2 regions of the Arthrobacter sp. CAL618 genome follow, and region 2 is predicted to be linked to the other one. Evidence: predicted binding sites of a transcription regulator. Region 2 holds the regulator's gene; the other holds the start of a gene.
What was found. Region 2 encodes HrcA, which represses chaperone genes, less so after heat shock. Its sites were predicted from a motif close to TTNGCACTCGNNNNNNNCGAGTGCNAA; they were not measured.

Region 1: a site for HrcA is predicted at 1,714-1,740, ahead of groL (chaperonin GroEL). Genes of this name have one in related genera too.

The regions. Positions count from the first base shown of each region.
Region 1 covers NZ_ASZW01000269.1:911-9,721, reverse strand. The annotation lists gene groL (chaperonin GroEL) at 1-1,518, opposite strand, end outside; gene K728_RS0116425 (LytR C-terminal domain-containing protein) at 1,844-2,500, opposite strand; gene K728_RS0116420 (DUF3263 domain-containing protein) at 2,553-2,855, opposite strand; gene K728_RS0116415 (uracil-DNA glycosylase) at 2,980-3,744, shown strand; gene K728_RS0116410 (threonine/serine ThrE exporter family protein) at 3,746-5,464, opposite strand; gene K728_RS0116405 (lipid II:glycine glycyltransferase FemX) at 5,514-6,587, opposite strand; gene K728_RS0116400 (aldo/keto reductase family protein) at 6,760-7,764, shown strand; gene K728_RS0116395 (NAD-dependent epimerase/dehydratase family protein) at 7,761-8,609, shown strand.
Region 2 covers NZ_ASZW01000065.1:5,145-12,388, forward strand. The annotation lists partial or broken gene K728_RS18345 (PhoH family protein) at 1-199, opposite strand, end outside; gene K728_RS0103935 (GerMN domain-containing protein) at 542-1,495, shown strand; gene K728_RS0103940 (16S rRNA (uracil(1498)-N(3))-methyltransferase) at 1,562-2,317, opposite strand; gene dnaJ (molecular chaperone DnaJ) at 2,320-3,447, opposite strand; gene hrcA (heat-inducible transcriptional repressor HrcA) at 3,554-4,567, opposite strand; gene K728_RS0103955 (DUF3097 family protein) at 4,718-5,584, shown strand; gene K728_RS0103960 (DUF4870 domain-containing protein) at 5,672-6,103, shown strand; gene hemW (radical SAM family heme chaperone HemW) at 6,108-7,244, opposite strand, start outside.

The DNA.
Region 1 (8,811 bases), on a different contig from region 2:
TGCCGCGTTCTGCAGTGCAGAGCGGGTGACCTTTACGGGGTCGTTGACTCCGGCTGCCAGCAGGTCTTCGTACACGCCGGTTGCTGCGTTCAGGCCGTGGCCTGCAGGCAGTCCGCGGACCTTGTCGACAACGACGCCTGGCTCAAGGCCGGCGTTGAAGGCGATCTGCTTCAGAGGAGCGTCGATGGCAACGCGAACTATGTTCGCGCCGGTTGCCTCGTCGCCTTCGAGCTGCAGTGATGCGAAAGCCTTGGCGCCGGCCTGGATGAGAGCAACGCCGCCACCGGCGACGATTCCCTCTTCGACTGCTGCCTTGGCGTTGCGGACTGCGTCCTCAATGCGGTGCTTGCGCTCCTTGAGCTCAACCTCGGTTGCAGCTCCGGCCTTGATGACTGCAACGCCGCCGGCCAGCTTGGCTAGACGTTCCTGCAGCTTCTCGCGGTCGTAGTCGGAGTCGGAGTTCTCGATCTCGGCGCGGATCTGGCTGACGCGTCCGGCGATCTCTTCGGCGTTGCCTGCACCTTCGACGATGGTGGTCTCGTCCTTGGTGACAACAACCTTGCGTGCGCTACCCAGGAGGTCGAGGGTGGCGTTCTCAAGCTTGAGGCCAACTTCTTCGGCGATAACCTGGCCACCGGTGAGGATAGCGATGTCAGCCAGCTGGGCCTTGCGGCGGTCACCGAAACCTGGAGCCTTGACGGCTACCGACTTGAACGTGCCACGGATCTTGTTGACCACCAGGGTAGCCAGCGCTTCGCCTTCGATGTCTTCGGCGATGATCAGCAGGGGCTTGCCTGACTGCATGACCTTCTCAAGAACCGCTACGAGGTCCTTGACGTTGGAGATCTTGGAGTTGACGATCAGGATGTACGGATCTTCAAGTACCGTTTCCTGGCGCTCTGCGTCGGTAACGAAGTAGCCGGAGATGTAGCCCTTGTCGAACCGCATGCCCTCGGTGAGCTCGAGCTCAAGGCCGAAGGTGTTGGATTCTTCAACGGTGATAACGCCTTCTTTGCCGACCTTGTCCAGCGCTTCAGCGATCAGATCGCCGATTTGCTGGTCACCAGCAGAGATGGAAGCCGTTGCAGCGATCTCTTCCTTGGTTTCGATTTCCTTGGCGGAAGCCAGCAGCTCGCGTGTGACGGCTTCAACAGCCTTCTCGATGCCGCGCTTCAGGCTCAGTGGATCGGCGCCAGCAGCAACGTTCCGCAGGCCTTCCTTGACCAGTGCCTGTGCAAGGACGGTGGCGGTGGTGGTACCGTCGCCGGCGACGTCGTCAGTCTTTTTGGCGACTTCCTTAACCAGCTCTGCGCCGATCTTTTCGAACGGGTCGTCCAGTTCGATCTCCTTGGCGATGGATACACCATCGTTGGTGATCGTGGGGGCGCCCCACTTCTTTTCCAGGACGACGTTGCGGCCACGTGGGCCCAGCGTTACCTTGACGGCGTCGGCGAGGATGTTGAGTCCGCGCTCAAGGCCGCGGCGTGCCTCTTCATCAAAAGAAATGATCTTGGCCATAGTGGCTTAGGTCCTTTCGGGGACAGTACTGCTTATCAGCAAACTTATGCTCACCGGCTGCGGTGCCCGCGACGGACGGGTATCAGCAGGACGATCTCTTTACGTCCCGCCACGACCCTCACCACAGTGGTGTGCTTGTCACATCCAACCCCGCCAACAATTAGCAGTCAGCGGCTTAGAGTGCTAACTCAATAATTAGCACTCTGGCTGCCTGAGTGCAAGTGAAGACCCTCCCACTGGGCACGGGTGACGCCGTACACCACCGAGTCATAAATGGCACCACGGACCACTCGTGCGTCGCGGAACCGTGCCTCCTACTCAATGCCTATTGGAATCCGGGGCCGACAACCACTGTGATGCTCGAAGACACTTCGGTGGTTTCGACCAGGGTGGGGATGCCGAGGATGCCGGCTACTTCCTGTGCCGCTGCAAGCTGGGAGGCGTTGTTGTAGAAGATCACTGAGGTCTGGGGCGGCGCTCCGCCCCAGTCTGCGATCTGGCCCACAGTCCAGCCACCAGCCGTGACCCGGCCGGCTGCCGAACTGGCCAATCCGCCGATGCCCGTTGAGTTGTAGACGTTTACTGCCTGGGCCCGGTCGATCGCTGCCGGTTCCTCGCTGGGAGTGGGTTCAGCCTCGGTGGGCTCATCAGTGGGAGCCCCTGTTGGGGCTTGGGTCGCCGGATTGGACGGGGTCGGCTCGGGCTCGGAAGCGTCGTCGTCGGCCGGGGCAGGCGACGCGTTCGAGGTGGTCTCGGCGACCGGCGCGGTGGTGGTCTGGCTGGCGGATGACTCCGTCTGGCCAATGCCAAGACGGGGAAGAATAAAGTAGGCGGCCAGCCCGACGGCGAGCGCGAGTACCCCAACCAAGATTTTCAACGCCAGCCCACTGGACCGCGGAGGAACCAGTCTTTCCCGGTGAACGCCCTGCCGCGATGCGGATTCAGGGATCTTGTCGAACTCGTCCCGGGGGTACTGGCTCATAGTTATGCGTCATCCTTGGGTTTTGGCGCTGTAAAGGGTTCGCCGGGAGCGTTCAGATGTCAGCGCCGAGGCGGCGGGCTGAGCGCGCGCGCTGACGCGATGTACGTAGTCTACGCAGTCGCTTGACCAGCATCGGATCGTGAGCCAATGCTGCCTCGGTGTCGATCATGGCGTTGAGGATTTGGTAGTAGTGGGTAGCCGACAGGTCGAACAGTTCGCGGATGGCTTGTTCCTTGGCCCCTGAGTACTTCCACCACTGGCGTTCAAGGGCGAGCATTTGCTGCTCGCGGTCTCCCAGCACAGACGCCTGACGGTGACCCTCCGGATCAGGGTGTACCGCACTGTCAGCGCGCACCGCATCAGTCACTGCCTATCGCCCCTTAGTTGAAGGCAGCTTAGTGGAACGCTGCCGTTGACCTTCATGGTAATTGGGAATAACACGGTTGTCATTTGGCGGGCTCGGGCACAAGGATGGGAGGGTGTCCGAATACCAGAGCGCCCTCTTCCCCGAGCCAGCCCCCTCCCCCACGGCGTCCCCGATCCGGGACGGCTCGAAATTCCCGTTCGCCGCCCCCGTTCCGGTGGCCGACGTCGTTCATCCGTCCTGGGCTGCCGCGCTGGCGCCGATCGAGCCGCAACTGCACCTGCTCGCCGATCGGCTCCGCACGGAAGTCGACGGCGGACACGAGATCCTGCCGCCAGCCGAGCACATCCTCCGGGCGTTCAGTTACCCGATGGATCAGGTCAAGGTGCTGATCCTGGGTCAGGACCCGTACCCGACGCCGGGGCACGCCGTCGGGCTGTCCTTCTCGGTAGCGGGAAGCACCCGACCGCTTCCACGGAGCCTCGCCAATATCTATCGGGAACTCGCTGCCGACACCGGCACGTCGGTTCCTGCGCACGGCGACCTGTCGGGGTGGGCCGAGCAGGGAGTGCTGCTGCTGAACCGGGTCCTGACGGTGCGGGCCGGCGGCGCGGCGTCACACCGCAGACTGGGCTGGGACGTAGTGACCGATACAGCGGTGGAAGCCCTGGTTGCCAGAAACCTACCTCTGGTTGCGGTGCTGTGGGGCAGGGACGCCCAGCAGATCAAGCTCCTGCTCGGCAGCACTCCGGTGATCGAGTCAGTGCACCCGAGCCCGCTGTCGGCGTCGCGAGGGTTCTTCGGCAGCCGGCCCTTTACCCGGGTCAACACGTTCCTGGTGGAGCAGGGCGCCGAACCGGTGGACTGGCAGTTGCGCTGACTTACCGGCGCCGGTTCCGGCGTTCGTTACTGCTGACTCCCTTGGTCAGCGGACGGGCGAGGTTGTCACCCAGCACCACGCCGCCGGCAATGGCAAGAATGATCGTCAACGCATTGAACAGGCTGTTGGTGCCAGCCCCAATCAGCTCGGTTTCGATCGTCAAGCCGTACATCGACCTGAACACCATCAGGCCCGGGTAGAGGAACATGACCGCCGGAACTGCCACGACCAGCTGGGGTGCGCCCATCCGCAACGCCACCATTCTCGCGAGCATCCCGATCAGCACTGCGGCGATTGCCGGGGCTAGGCGGTAGCCCACGCCCAGGCTGACCACCAGCGAGTACAGCAGGAAACCGGTGACACCGATCAGGGCCGTGGGGAGCAGGAGTTTCATGTCGGTCTGTTCTGCGACTCCGATCATGGCGACGGCGATCAGCACCAGCGCTGCCGCCACCGGCAGCGGATACATTGACCCTTCGGTCGTCAGCGCCAGCTCTGGCACCCCCACCAATGCGCCAACGACCAACGCGACGGCGATCCCGGAGATGATCGCGGCAAACACGAGGAACGCTGATAGATACCTGCCCGCCGCGGTGACCGGGAATCCGTTGATCGCGTCCTGGGTTGCGGAGACGAGCCGGCCAGTCGGCAGCAATAGCAGGATTCCGCCCACCACCACGAACGACGGCGCAATGCCGATATCGAGCCACCAGAAGAACATCGCGATGATCGTGACCATACCCGAGGCGGTAGCTACCGAGAAGAACTCAGGAACCCGCCACTTCCCCAACTGACGCAAGAGGAGGTCGACGCCGATGCAGCTGGCAAAGCTGATCAGCGACTCCAACGGTCCGCCACCAATGAAACTCACGATGGCAGCCCCGAAGACACCGAAGGCAGCCGTCACCATCCACCGGGGAAAGGGTTTCGGCTTGTGGGTGATCTCGTCGAGCCGAGCTGCAGCTTCGATCCGCGAGGTTCCGCCGTTGACGACGTCGGTCACCAACTGATGCACCTTCAGCAGGCCGGCGTAGTTATTGGTCCAGGAACGAACCACCCGCAGCACGGTGACTGGGGTCTGGTCCTTGGCCGAATAGTTCAGGATGACCGACTGGTTGGTGATGTCCACTTCAATGTTGTCCAGCCCAAAGGCTGCGGTGACCGCGATGATGCTGGTTTCGACCTCAAGGGCGCCGGCGCCGTACCGGAACATCGTTTCGGCCAGGCTCAGCGCGAAATCAAGGGTTCGTCGCGCGTTGATGTCCGGCCCGGAAACCTGGATGGTGGGATTGGCATAGGGGCTGCCAGCCAGCCGTTCAACGATGCTCATCGCCTGGGTGGGCGGAGTCTCCCCCTGCACCAGTCGGCGGAGTACCTTCCTGGCTGCGGCATTCGAGCGGTCGGGGCGCACCGAACGGGGCGTGGTCGGCAGCGCATCGGTGGGCGTCGAGTAGGTCCTGCGATCCGGCTTGTTATTTGCCGGACGTGGGCGGGACTTGGGCTTGGCTCCGGAAGACCTGCCAGGCTTGCCAGCCGATCCCGAGCGGCCTGCGTATCCCGGGCCCCCAGGGGTGCCGGGCAGCGAATGAACCGGACGTGCTGCGGGCTGGGCAACGCTGGCCGGGGTCCCCGCGGTGGGAACGATCGGCAGCTGTTCGGCTACCGGCGCAGGGTTGGTGTTGGGGTTGCGGCCGTCGTCGGCCTCGGTCTTCTCTCCCATGGAATTCACCCCTTCATCCGGTGCGCCCGCAGGGAGCGGGAGTGTTTGTTTAGTAGAACGGTTGCTGGTGTCGGCGCCAGTAGATTTGTCGAGCGACCTTCTCGCCGATCACGTTCCAGAGTCGATACTTCCACGCGCTGAGCGGTAGGTCATAACAGCCGACGAAGTCCGTCACAGTCTTGGTGAAGCTGGTCTTGAACAGACCCAACCCATGGTGCTGATGGGTGGGGTCCTTGAGCCGGTCGCTGGGCGGAGTGCCGCAGAAATCGTATTCAACTATCCCGAACTCTTCCTTGAGGTCAGTGATCGCCTGCCACTGCACCAAATGGGAGTCACCATACTGGGATCGTTTGGGCTTGGACCCGCCGTCCTTGTAAGTGCCTTTGAGCCCGTAGTTGATGACGAACGCGCCAACGGCGGGTTTGCCATCTTCGTAGACGAAGTACAGGCGACCCTGGCCAGCGTCGGCGAAGTTCCGCCAAAACCGGCTGTAGTACTGGTAGGAGCGGAGCTTGGCGGCCGATCGATCCTCGATGTGGGCCATCAGCTGGTACATCTGGCGAAAGTTTTCGTCAGTGGGTTCCATCCGGCGCACTTCGACGCCTTCACGGCTGGCACGACGTACAGCGTTGCGGCCGCGCGAATGCAGGTTGCGCAGCAGTTGGTTCGGTTCTGGGGTGGTGTCCAGGATCGCAGTGTGGTCGTTGGGCTGCAGATCGAAGGTTTTGATCAGGCCCGCGTTGAGAAACAGCCGGTCGACGTCGTCGTCGGCAGGGATGTCGGGCTCCACCTTCACTGCGAACACATTGTGACGCCCGGTTCGGACCAGGTCCCGGCAAGCGTCAAGCACCGCCGGCACATGGGCAGGATCGGCAACGTCAGGGCCCTTGATGAGATACCAGAGGGCGCCCAGCAGAGGCAGCCGCTTTTCGATCACCAGGTTGTAGGTGGTGTACTCGGCGCTTTCAAAGACCAGGAACCGGGGAGTCCAGCCGTGCTGAGACTTCACATCGGCGAAGGATGCCGACTGGAGCATGTTTCCCCCGTTAGGGTTCGACGTCACCAACGCGTCCCAGTTGTCCCGCTCCTCGGCCGTGGCTAGACGCGCGGTGAACTTAACCAAAATCCCTCAATCAGTGGTGGTGAAACAAAGACAATTCAGTGTACCGGTTGGCCCTGTTTGCCTCGGTCAGCTTCGCCACTGTCTGGCCACCGCGCCGCAAATCGTCACCTTAGGCAACGACACTGCAGTGTGATCCACCTCATTCCTCGAGTGGTGCCCTAGCATCGAATGTATGGACTATCGATACCTCGGAAACAGTGGATTCAAGATCTCGGAAATCACCTACGGCAACTGGTTGACCCACGGATCGCAGGTGGAGAACGACGTCGCCACCCAGTGTGTGCGCGCAGCCCTGGATGTGGGCATCACCAGTTTCGACACGGCAGATGTGTACGCCAACACCGCCGCCGAAACGGTGCTCGGCGAAGCCCTGAAGGGCGAGCGGCGCCAGTCTCTGGAGATCTTCACCAAGGTGTGGGGGCCCACCGGGCCGAAGGGGCCAAACGACGTCGGGCTCTCCCGTAAGCACATCATGGAGTCAATCAACGGTTCGCTGGAGCGCCTGCAGACCGACTATGTGGACTTGTACCAGGCGCACCGTTACGACTACCAGACGCCGCTGGAAGAGACGATGCAGGCGTTCGCGGACATCGTTCGCCAGGGCAAGGCCCTGTACATCGGTGTCAGCGAATGGGATGCCCGCCAGATCCGCGCCGGGCATGCGCTGGCCAAGGAACTCGGCTTCCAGCTGATCTCCAACCAACCTCAGTATTCGATGCTGTGGCGGGTCATTGAGGAGGAAGTGGTTCCCGTGTCCGAGGAGCTGGGGTTGTCCCAGATTGTCTGGTCACCGGTGGCGCAGGGCGTGTTGACCGGCAAGTACCAGCCAGGTGGCACCCCTGAGGAAGGATCGCGGGCCGCTGATGACAAGGGCGGCTCGAACATGATCGAGCGGTGGATGTCCGACGAGACACTCACCGGAGTGCAGAAGCTCCAGCCGATCGCCGATGAGGTTGGGCTCACCATGGCACAACTGGCTATCGCCTGGGTGCTGCAAAACAAGAACGTTGCTGCAGCGATCATCGGCGCGTCGAAGCCTGAGCAGGTCAAGTCAAATGCTGTGGCATCGGGAGTGACCCTCGACGCTGCTGTCATGGCCAAGATTGACGATGCGGTTGGTTCGATGGCGGAGACCGATCCGGCGAAAACTGTTTCGCCTGAGCAGCGGCCCGTATGAGGCTCGCGGTAACCGGTGCCACCGGCAAATTGGGCCGCACGGTCACCTCGGTTCTGAGAGCCGCGGGGCATGAGGTTATTGGTATGGACGTGCAGGGGGAACGTGGTCCTGGCTTCGTGAAGATCGACCTGACCAACTATGGACACGTCATTGATGCCTTCATGGGTGTCGACGATCAACATACCGGCTTCGACGCCGTCGTTCATCTGGCGGCCATTCCCGCTCCCGGCATCTACGCAGATGCTGCGACCTTCCACAACAACATGCCGGCCACCTACAACGTGTTCCAGGCCTGCCGCCGGGCTGGAATCAAGAAGGTTGTGTACGCGTCCAGCGAGACCGTACTGGGGCTACCCTTCGACGAGGACCCGCCCTACATCCCCGTCGACGAGAAGTACACCGCACGGCCGGAAAGCACCTACTCGCTGGTCAAACACCTAGAAGAGCAGATGGCGATCCAGCTGACGCGGTGGGATCCCGAGTTGAGCATTACCGCGCTGCGGTTCTCGAACGTCATGGACCCCGAGGATTATGCGAAGTTCCCTTCTTTCGATGCCGACGCTATGGCTCGGAAGTGGAATCTCTGGGGGTACATTGACGGTCGCGACGGCGCGCAGGCCGTGCAACGGGCGTTGGAAAACGCAGGGCCGGGCTTCGACACGTTCATCATCGCCGCAGCTGACACGGTGATGAGCCGCTCCAGCGCATCACTCGCTGCCGAGGTGTTCCCGGACGTCGAGGTGGTCAAGGACGTGGGCGAGCACGAGACGTTGCTGTCCATTGATCATGCCCGCAGCGTGCTCGGCTTCGATCCTCAGCACAGTTGGCGGGATCACGTCGGCTAGCTGAACCCGTGAAAAGCCGCCCAGCGACGCCGGGCGGCTTTTTCATGAGTTCAGGGTTTCGGAACCTACGAGGGGCCCGCCTCACCTGCATAGCCTTGGCCCCTATGACCTCGACACATCACGCTGGCCGCGAAGAATCAGCCTGCAAAAATACTTCGAAAAAGTTTTCTCCGGGCCCCCTATTTTCCCCTCATACTGTCGG
Region 2 (7,244 bases):
GCGCGACGTCGACGGCCGGGCCCGTGATCGAGAGCTCATTACCCCGGACGTGAAGATTGACCCCCACGAAAGTGCTCTCGATCAGCCTGAGCGCCTCATCGTTGGTTCCAAGCGCTTGAACCATTTGTTCCGTCGAATCGAAGTGGACCACCTTCGTGTCCAAGCCCACTGCGCTGATGCCAACTGAAGAATCGGTCATATAATCGGCCCTCGCGGCCTTCCATCTCTCCTTGAATCGGTTGGTGACGGCATACCGCCCCTTGACTAATCTTACGTTACGTCCCTGCCCGGCGGCCGTCCCCGGCCGCCGGATTCCGCCGTCAACGGAACCGGAGGTTTTGCGGCGTCTCCGCGCGCCCAGGAAGCAGATGATCTCATCTGGGCAACGGCCCGGTTTCAATCCTGTCTCAGTCCGGCGACGACTTGGCTAAACCCCGTTCGGGGCCTGTTGCCATATGCGAAGCTGGAAACGTTGCTTTGAGTGCATTACTCGGCGGCGCACCAATCCGGCCGAGTGGTACAGCGAAAGGACAGGACGCGAATGGAGTGGTCCTTTCAACGCGATGCTGCCCGGCGCCGGCCTGGACGCGCTCTCTCGGTCACCGCGCTAATCGTCTTCGCTGGTCTGGGCCTGGGTGGCTGCACACCGGTCCCCGGCGATGATGCGACGGCCTCCCTTTCTGGACAACCAAACACGTCAGCTGGCCCACCGTCGGCAGAGCACTCCGCAGTGACGGAATCCGCTACCCTGCGCAACCTGCTCCCCGTCTACTGGATGGGAGACAACGACGGAAGCATCCAGCTTTACCGGGAGTTCCTGGACGGCGGGAACGGTGGTGACCCAATCGCGGCGGCGGTCCAGGCGATGACCGCCAACTCACCAATCGATCCCGACTACTTTGGGTCGTGGTCCCCCGCCGAGTCTGTCAGCGCATCAATCTCCCCCGACAACGTTATTACGGTCGATATCTCGGCCGAGGCCTTCGATGCGCAGCTCGACCAGGGTGCCGCCTATCGTGCCATCCAGCAGCTCGTATACACAGCCACAGCGGCGGCGGCCAACGCGGGCCTGGTCTCGGGCGGTGACCCCAGCCGCGTCGTCGTCCTGGTGGACGGAGCGGCGGGGTTCAACGCTTTCGGCCACATCGAACTCGGTGGCCCGTTGCAGCGGGACTCGGCGTTGATGGCTCCGATCTGGATCATCGAACCCCAGCATGGGGCGGTCCGCGACCAGCCGACGATCACCGTGTCAGGCAGCGGAATGACGGAGAACGCGGTCCTGCACTGGCGGATCGACGAGGTGGTCGGCGATGAGCTGGAATCGTACCGCACTGGAACGGTGGGACTGGACGCCAGCGCCAGTTCCCCCGGACTCTTCGAGTTCACGATCGCCCTGGTGCCCGGTGAATACGAGATCAGCGTCTTCGACCGTCCGCAGGGCGTCCAGGAGAACCGTGAACTCGATACCGACACCAAGCGCGTCACGGTGCAGTAGGCAGCTGAGCCTCCTGCTTTCCTTCCCGGGGCTTGCTATTCCCGGGTGAGCACGGAACTGAACCGGCTACCAGCGGCCCAGCAGTTGGCTCAGGACCGCAAGGGCGGCGGGTCCGGCGGTGGAGGAGCGCAGCACCTGGCCGCCGAGCCTGGCCGGATGCGCACCGTTCGACACGAACAGCTCCAGCTCCTGCCCGCTGATGCCCCCCTCGGGGCCGACCACCACTGCAATGCTGGTGGGCGGGGTGTCGGCCTGTGGCCCAACCAGTGCCCCAACCCCAGTTTCAGCGTCCTCGTGGAGGATCAGGGCGAGGTCCACGCCGGCAAGCCAGGCTGCCAGAGACCCGCTGTCGTGCAATGGCAGCACCTCGGGGAGGGTGGCACGCCGTGATTGTTTGGCGGCTCCCCACACCGTGGATTCCCATTTTCGCTGCCCTTTGAGCGCCTTGTCGGCGCGCCAACGGACAATACTTCGATCCGCCTGCCAGGGAATAACCGCATCGACGCCGAGTTCAGTGGCGGCCTCGACCGCCAGTTCATCCCGGTCCCCCTTGGCCAGTGCCTGCACCAGGATGAGACGGCAGGCGGGGGCTGGCTCGTCAACCACTGTTCGCACCTCGAGGGTGACTTCCTGCCCGGCGCTGGCCGTGACCACGCCGACGATTCTGCGCCCGCGGCCGTCGGCGACGTCAATCGTCTCGCCGGCTGCCAGCCGTTTCACGGTCGCCGCGTGCCGGGCCTCGGCCCCGGTGAGGGTGAAACTGGCTCCGGGGAGGACAGCAGCCAGCGCCTCAGGGTCTCCGAAGTAGAGTGCGTTGCTCACCCCTAGAGATTACCCAACCGCTCCCGCAACTTCGCGAACACCCCTGAACCGCTGCTGGCCAGCTGACCCTCAACAAATTCCTCGCCGCGGAGTTCGGCAAGTTTGCGCAGCAGCTCTTCCTGCGCCTGGTCAACGTTGCGCGGAGTCTCGACGTTCAGGTGCACCTTGAGGTCACCACGCCCGTACCCGCGGAGGTGGGTGACGCCAAGTCCGCGAAGAGTCACGATCTCGCCCGACTGCGTGCCTGCTTTGATCCCCAGTTCCTGGTCGCCGTCGAAGGAGGCGAGGTTCACGGTGGTGCCCAGGGCCGCGGCGGTCATCGGCACGCTGAGGGTGACGTGGAGGTCATCACCCTCGCGGAGGAAGGAGGGATCCGGGTTAACCCGGATCTCCACATAGAGGTCGCCCTGCGGTCCGCCGGCCATGCCGGCCTCGCCCTGGCCCCCCAGTTGAATGCGGGTGCCGGTCGACACGCCTGCGGGCACCTTGATGGTGAGGCTCCGGCGGCTACGCACCCGACCGTCGCCGTTGCATTCGTTACAGGGGTTCGGGATGACTGTGCCGTACCCCTGGCAGGTGCCACACGTGGCACTGGTCATGACCTGGCCCAGAATGGACCGCACCGCACGCTGCACCTGACCCGACCCGCCGCAAATGTCGCAGGTTCGGGGGGAAGTGCCGGGCTGGCAGCAGGACCCGTCGCAGGTGGGACACACTGCTGCGGTATCGACGTCGATCTTTTTGTTGATCCCGAAGACGGCGTCGACCAGGTCGATCCGCACGGCGATCAGGGCGTCCTGGCCGCGACGGGTGCGCGACGGCGGGCCGCTGGCACCACCGCCACCGAAGAATGTTTCGAAGATGTCCTGGAAGGCGAAGCCCGGCCCGGCGTGTCCGCCGCCGAATCCGTTGTCGGTCCCGTTCTCGTTGCCGGTCGTGTCATACACGCGCCGTTTCTGCGGGTCCGAGAGCACCTCGTAGGCACGGGTGACCAATTTGAACTCTTCAGAGGCATCCGGCCCGGAGTTGACGTCCGGGTGCAGCTTTCGCGCGAGCTTGCGGTAGGCCTTCTTGATTTCCTCGCCGCTCGCATCGCGGTTCACACCGAGGACTTCATAGTGATTACTCACTCCTGCACTTCACTTCCTATGTCACTGACCGGTGCAGGGCTTGGTGCCCTGCCGGTATGGGGTCGACTGTTTCTACAACAAGTTCGCTGATGCGGTTACCTCAGGGTTAGTCCGTCAGGATCCGCGATAGGTACCGGGCTACCGCCCGCACCGCCGACATCGACGTCGGGTAGTCCATTCGGGTTGGCCCAAGCACTCCTACCTTGGCCAACGAGTCGGGACCGTATCCGGTGGCAATCACCGAGGCTTCAGCGAGGCCGCCGTGCGGGTTCTCCCGGCCGATCCGCACCGAGACGCCAAACGCATCCTGCTTCATTTCGGAAAGCAGGCGAAGCATTACTACCTGCTCCTCCAGGGCCTCGAGCACCGGCCCGATGCTCAGAGGAAAGTCTACGGTGGATCGGGCCAGGTTGGCTGTACCAGCCATCACAATCCGGTCATCCCGGTTGATACCTGCCAACTGTTCGAGCGCCCGCGCCAGCACGGTGCCCGCCCCGCGTTGCTGGAACGACAGGGCTCCCACGGCGAGTGCGAGTTCCTGCGGAAGGGACGCCAGCTTGGTGCCGGCGACGGAACCGAGGAAGTGCTGCCGAAGCTCGGCGAGGGAGGATTCGGGCACCGGTTCGGGCAGCGGGACAACCCGCTGCTGGACTGTTCCGTTGGTCGCTATGAGCACCACCAGTACCTGGTTGGGCGCCAGTAGGACGAACTCCAGGTGCCGGACGGCTGCGCTACCCAGATGTGGGTATTGGACCACCGCCACCTGATTGGTCAGGTGGGAGAGCAGCCGCACTGTCCGGTCCATGACGTCGTCGAGATCCTCTGCCTCCTCCAGGAGCGCCTGGATGGCGCGCTTTTCGGCAGCAGACAGGGGCTTGACCTCGGAAATCTGGTCGACAAACAGTCGGTAGCCCTTGTCGGTGGGGATGCGACCCGAGCTGGTGTGGGGCGCGGTGATCAGCCCCTCTTCTTCCAGGACAGCCATATCATTACGGATGGTGGCCGATGATACCCCCAGCTGATGCCGCTCCACGAGTGCTTTGGAGCCCACAGGCTCGCGCGAATGCACATAGTCCTCGACGATGGCACGCAACACTTCAAGTCTGCGTGGTTCGCTCACTTTTCACCTCCGCACACGTTTACTGTCTCTTCCGGCAGATCTGGCACTCGACACGCCCAAGTGCCAAGTCTAGTACGTTCGAAGGGATTGTTAGCATTGAAAATCCCTGGCCGGACCGTCCAGCGGCGAGTCGGGAAGTGAGCAACAATTTTGTCCAGTTATGAATGGGGTGCCCAGGACATCTCAGCCCCCCGCCAGGTTTCCCTGCCAAAGGTTCCGGTCAGCCGGGGCCTGGTTCTGGAGGATGTGCAGAGCGGTTACGTTGGCGCAGTGGTCCGGGTGGAGAAATCTGGTGGCATGCACGTCATGGTGCTCGAGGACCGGCGCGGCAGACTTAAGACTTTCCCGCTCGGGTTCGGGTTCCACGTCGACGGCGGGCCCGTTGAGGTGGTGGCACCCGCGCTGGCACCACCAGCGCCAGCCCGCAAGGTGACGGCGTCGGGATCGGTCAAGGTGGAGGGCGCCCGCGCGAGGACCGCCCGGGCCAGCAGGATCTGGGTGGAGGGACAGCACGATGCTGAGCTGATCGAAAAGGTGTGGGGCGACGATCTGCGTCTTGAGGGGATCGTCGTCGAGCCGCTGCACGGCGTTGACGACCTTGCCGGGATGATCCGCACTTTTAGTCCTGGACCGAACCGCCGGCTCGGTATCCTCGTCGACCATCTGGTAGCGGGGTCGAAGGAACAGCGCATCGCCCAGGAAGCCATGAAGGTTCCGGGAGCCGCCGCCAACGTCCTGGTGGTGGGACACCCGTATGTCGATGTGTGGCAGGCAATCAAGCCGGCGGCCGTCGGGCTCACCGCGTGGCCGGTGGTACCACGGGGTCAGGACTGGAAGACCGGAATACTCGCCGGTCTCGGCTGGCCGAACGCCGACAAGGCAGCGGTGGCACATGGCTGGAAGCGGTTGCTGGGGTGCGTCAATAGTTACTCCGACCTTGAACCGTCGCTGCTCGGGCGGGTTGAAGAAGTGATCGATTTTTTGACCCCTCCTGGAGATTTCGACGCGACAACTTAAGCCCCAGTGCACGTTTGCTGGCGACGAAGTATCCTAGATAGGAAGGCTCCTGATCAAGGCTGCCCCGAAGCAATAGAGGATGTTCAGTTGTCTAACCCCGCCGACCAGCACGGACACCACGGATCCGAGGACGGCCACGGCCAGCCCCGATCCGCTTTTGAGGGTGCCCCGGCGAATGCCCTGCCTCTGACCGCGACGGAAGACCGGCAGTGGGCAACCCTGTCGCACTTCGGGGGAATCCTCGGTTTCATTCCGTCGCTGCTCATCCTGCTGATTTTCAAGAACCGGGGACCTTTCACCGCCCAGGAAGCGCGGGAGGCGTTCAACTTCACCTTCCCGCCGACGGTGTTGGCGTTCGTGGCCTGGCTGCTCTCCCTCTTGCCAGCGGTCGGCGGCATGTTCGCCGTCGTCAACGCCCTGATCTGGGTAGCAATCGCCGTATCCTCGGTCATTGCCGGGATTCAGGTCAACCGTGGCCGCCCCTACCGGTACGCGTTCAACCTGCGGCTCTTCCGTTAGGAGCCTAGTCGGGTAGTAGCCTGCGGACGACCGCGTCGGCGAGCAACCGGCCCTTGCCAGTGAGCGTGATCGTTCCGGCGAAGGCCTCCGCTGCAACGATCAGTTCATCAGCAATCAATCCGGCGACGGCAAGCCGCCCCCCTGGGTGCAGCACCCGGGTTGGTAGGCCCTCGCGCAGCCTGGCGCGAAGCATCACGTCCTCGGTGTAGCGGGTCTCCGCGTCCAGGATTTCGCGGCCAGCGGCCGGTGACACTCCGGTTGAGAGGCGCTGGGCGTAGGCGGTCGGGTGCTTCACATTCCACCACCGCACACCGCCCAGATGCGAGTGCGCGCCGGGACCAGCTCCCCACCAGTCGTCGCCACGCCAGTAGGCAAGATTATGCCTGCACTCGTCCGCAGGTGTGCGGGCCCAGTTGCTCACCTCGTACCATCCCAGTCCGGCGGCTGCCATCGCGCGTTCGGCCAGGGCGTACTTCTCGGCGTGATCGTCGTCGTCGATGTCGGGCACCTCGCCACGGCGGATCCGGGCCGCAAGTTTGGTGCCGTCCTCGATGATCAGTGCGTAGGCAGAGACGTGGTCCGGACCGTAGGACAGCGCCGCGTCAAGGGTCTGCTGCCAGTCGGCTGCGGACTCCCCCGGGGTGCCGTAGATCAGGTCAAGGCTGACGCGCAGCCCGGCTTCCCGCGCCCATTGCACGGCCAGTGGCACCCGTTCGGGCGCATGGGTGCGGTCCAGTACCTTCAGCACGTGCGGAACAGCCGACTGCATCCCGAACGACACCCTGGTGAAACCCGCCTGCGCCAGCACCGCAAGTGACTCGGGCGTGACCGAATCGGGGTTGGCCTCCGTGGTGACTTCAGCGCCTGGTGCGAGCCCCCAGTGCCCGACGGCGGTGCGCAGCACCGTCGCCAGATCGGCTGCGGGGAGGAGGGTGGGAGTGCCGCCGCCGAAGAACACTGTCGATAGCTGGCGTGGCGCGGTGCCGGAAGTGGTCAGGACACCGGCTGCGAGGTCCAGTTCAGCGCTGACCGTTGCGGCATAGCGGTCTTGCGATGCGCCCCCACCCAGTTCAGTGGCCGTGTAGGTGTTGAAGTCGCAGTAGCCGCAGCGCACGGCGCAGAACGGGATGTGGACGTAGAG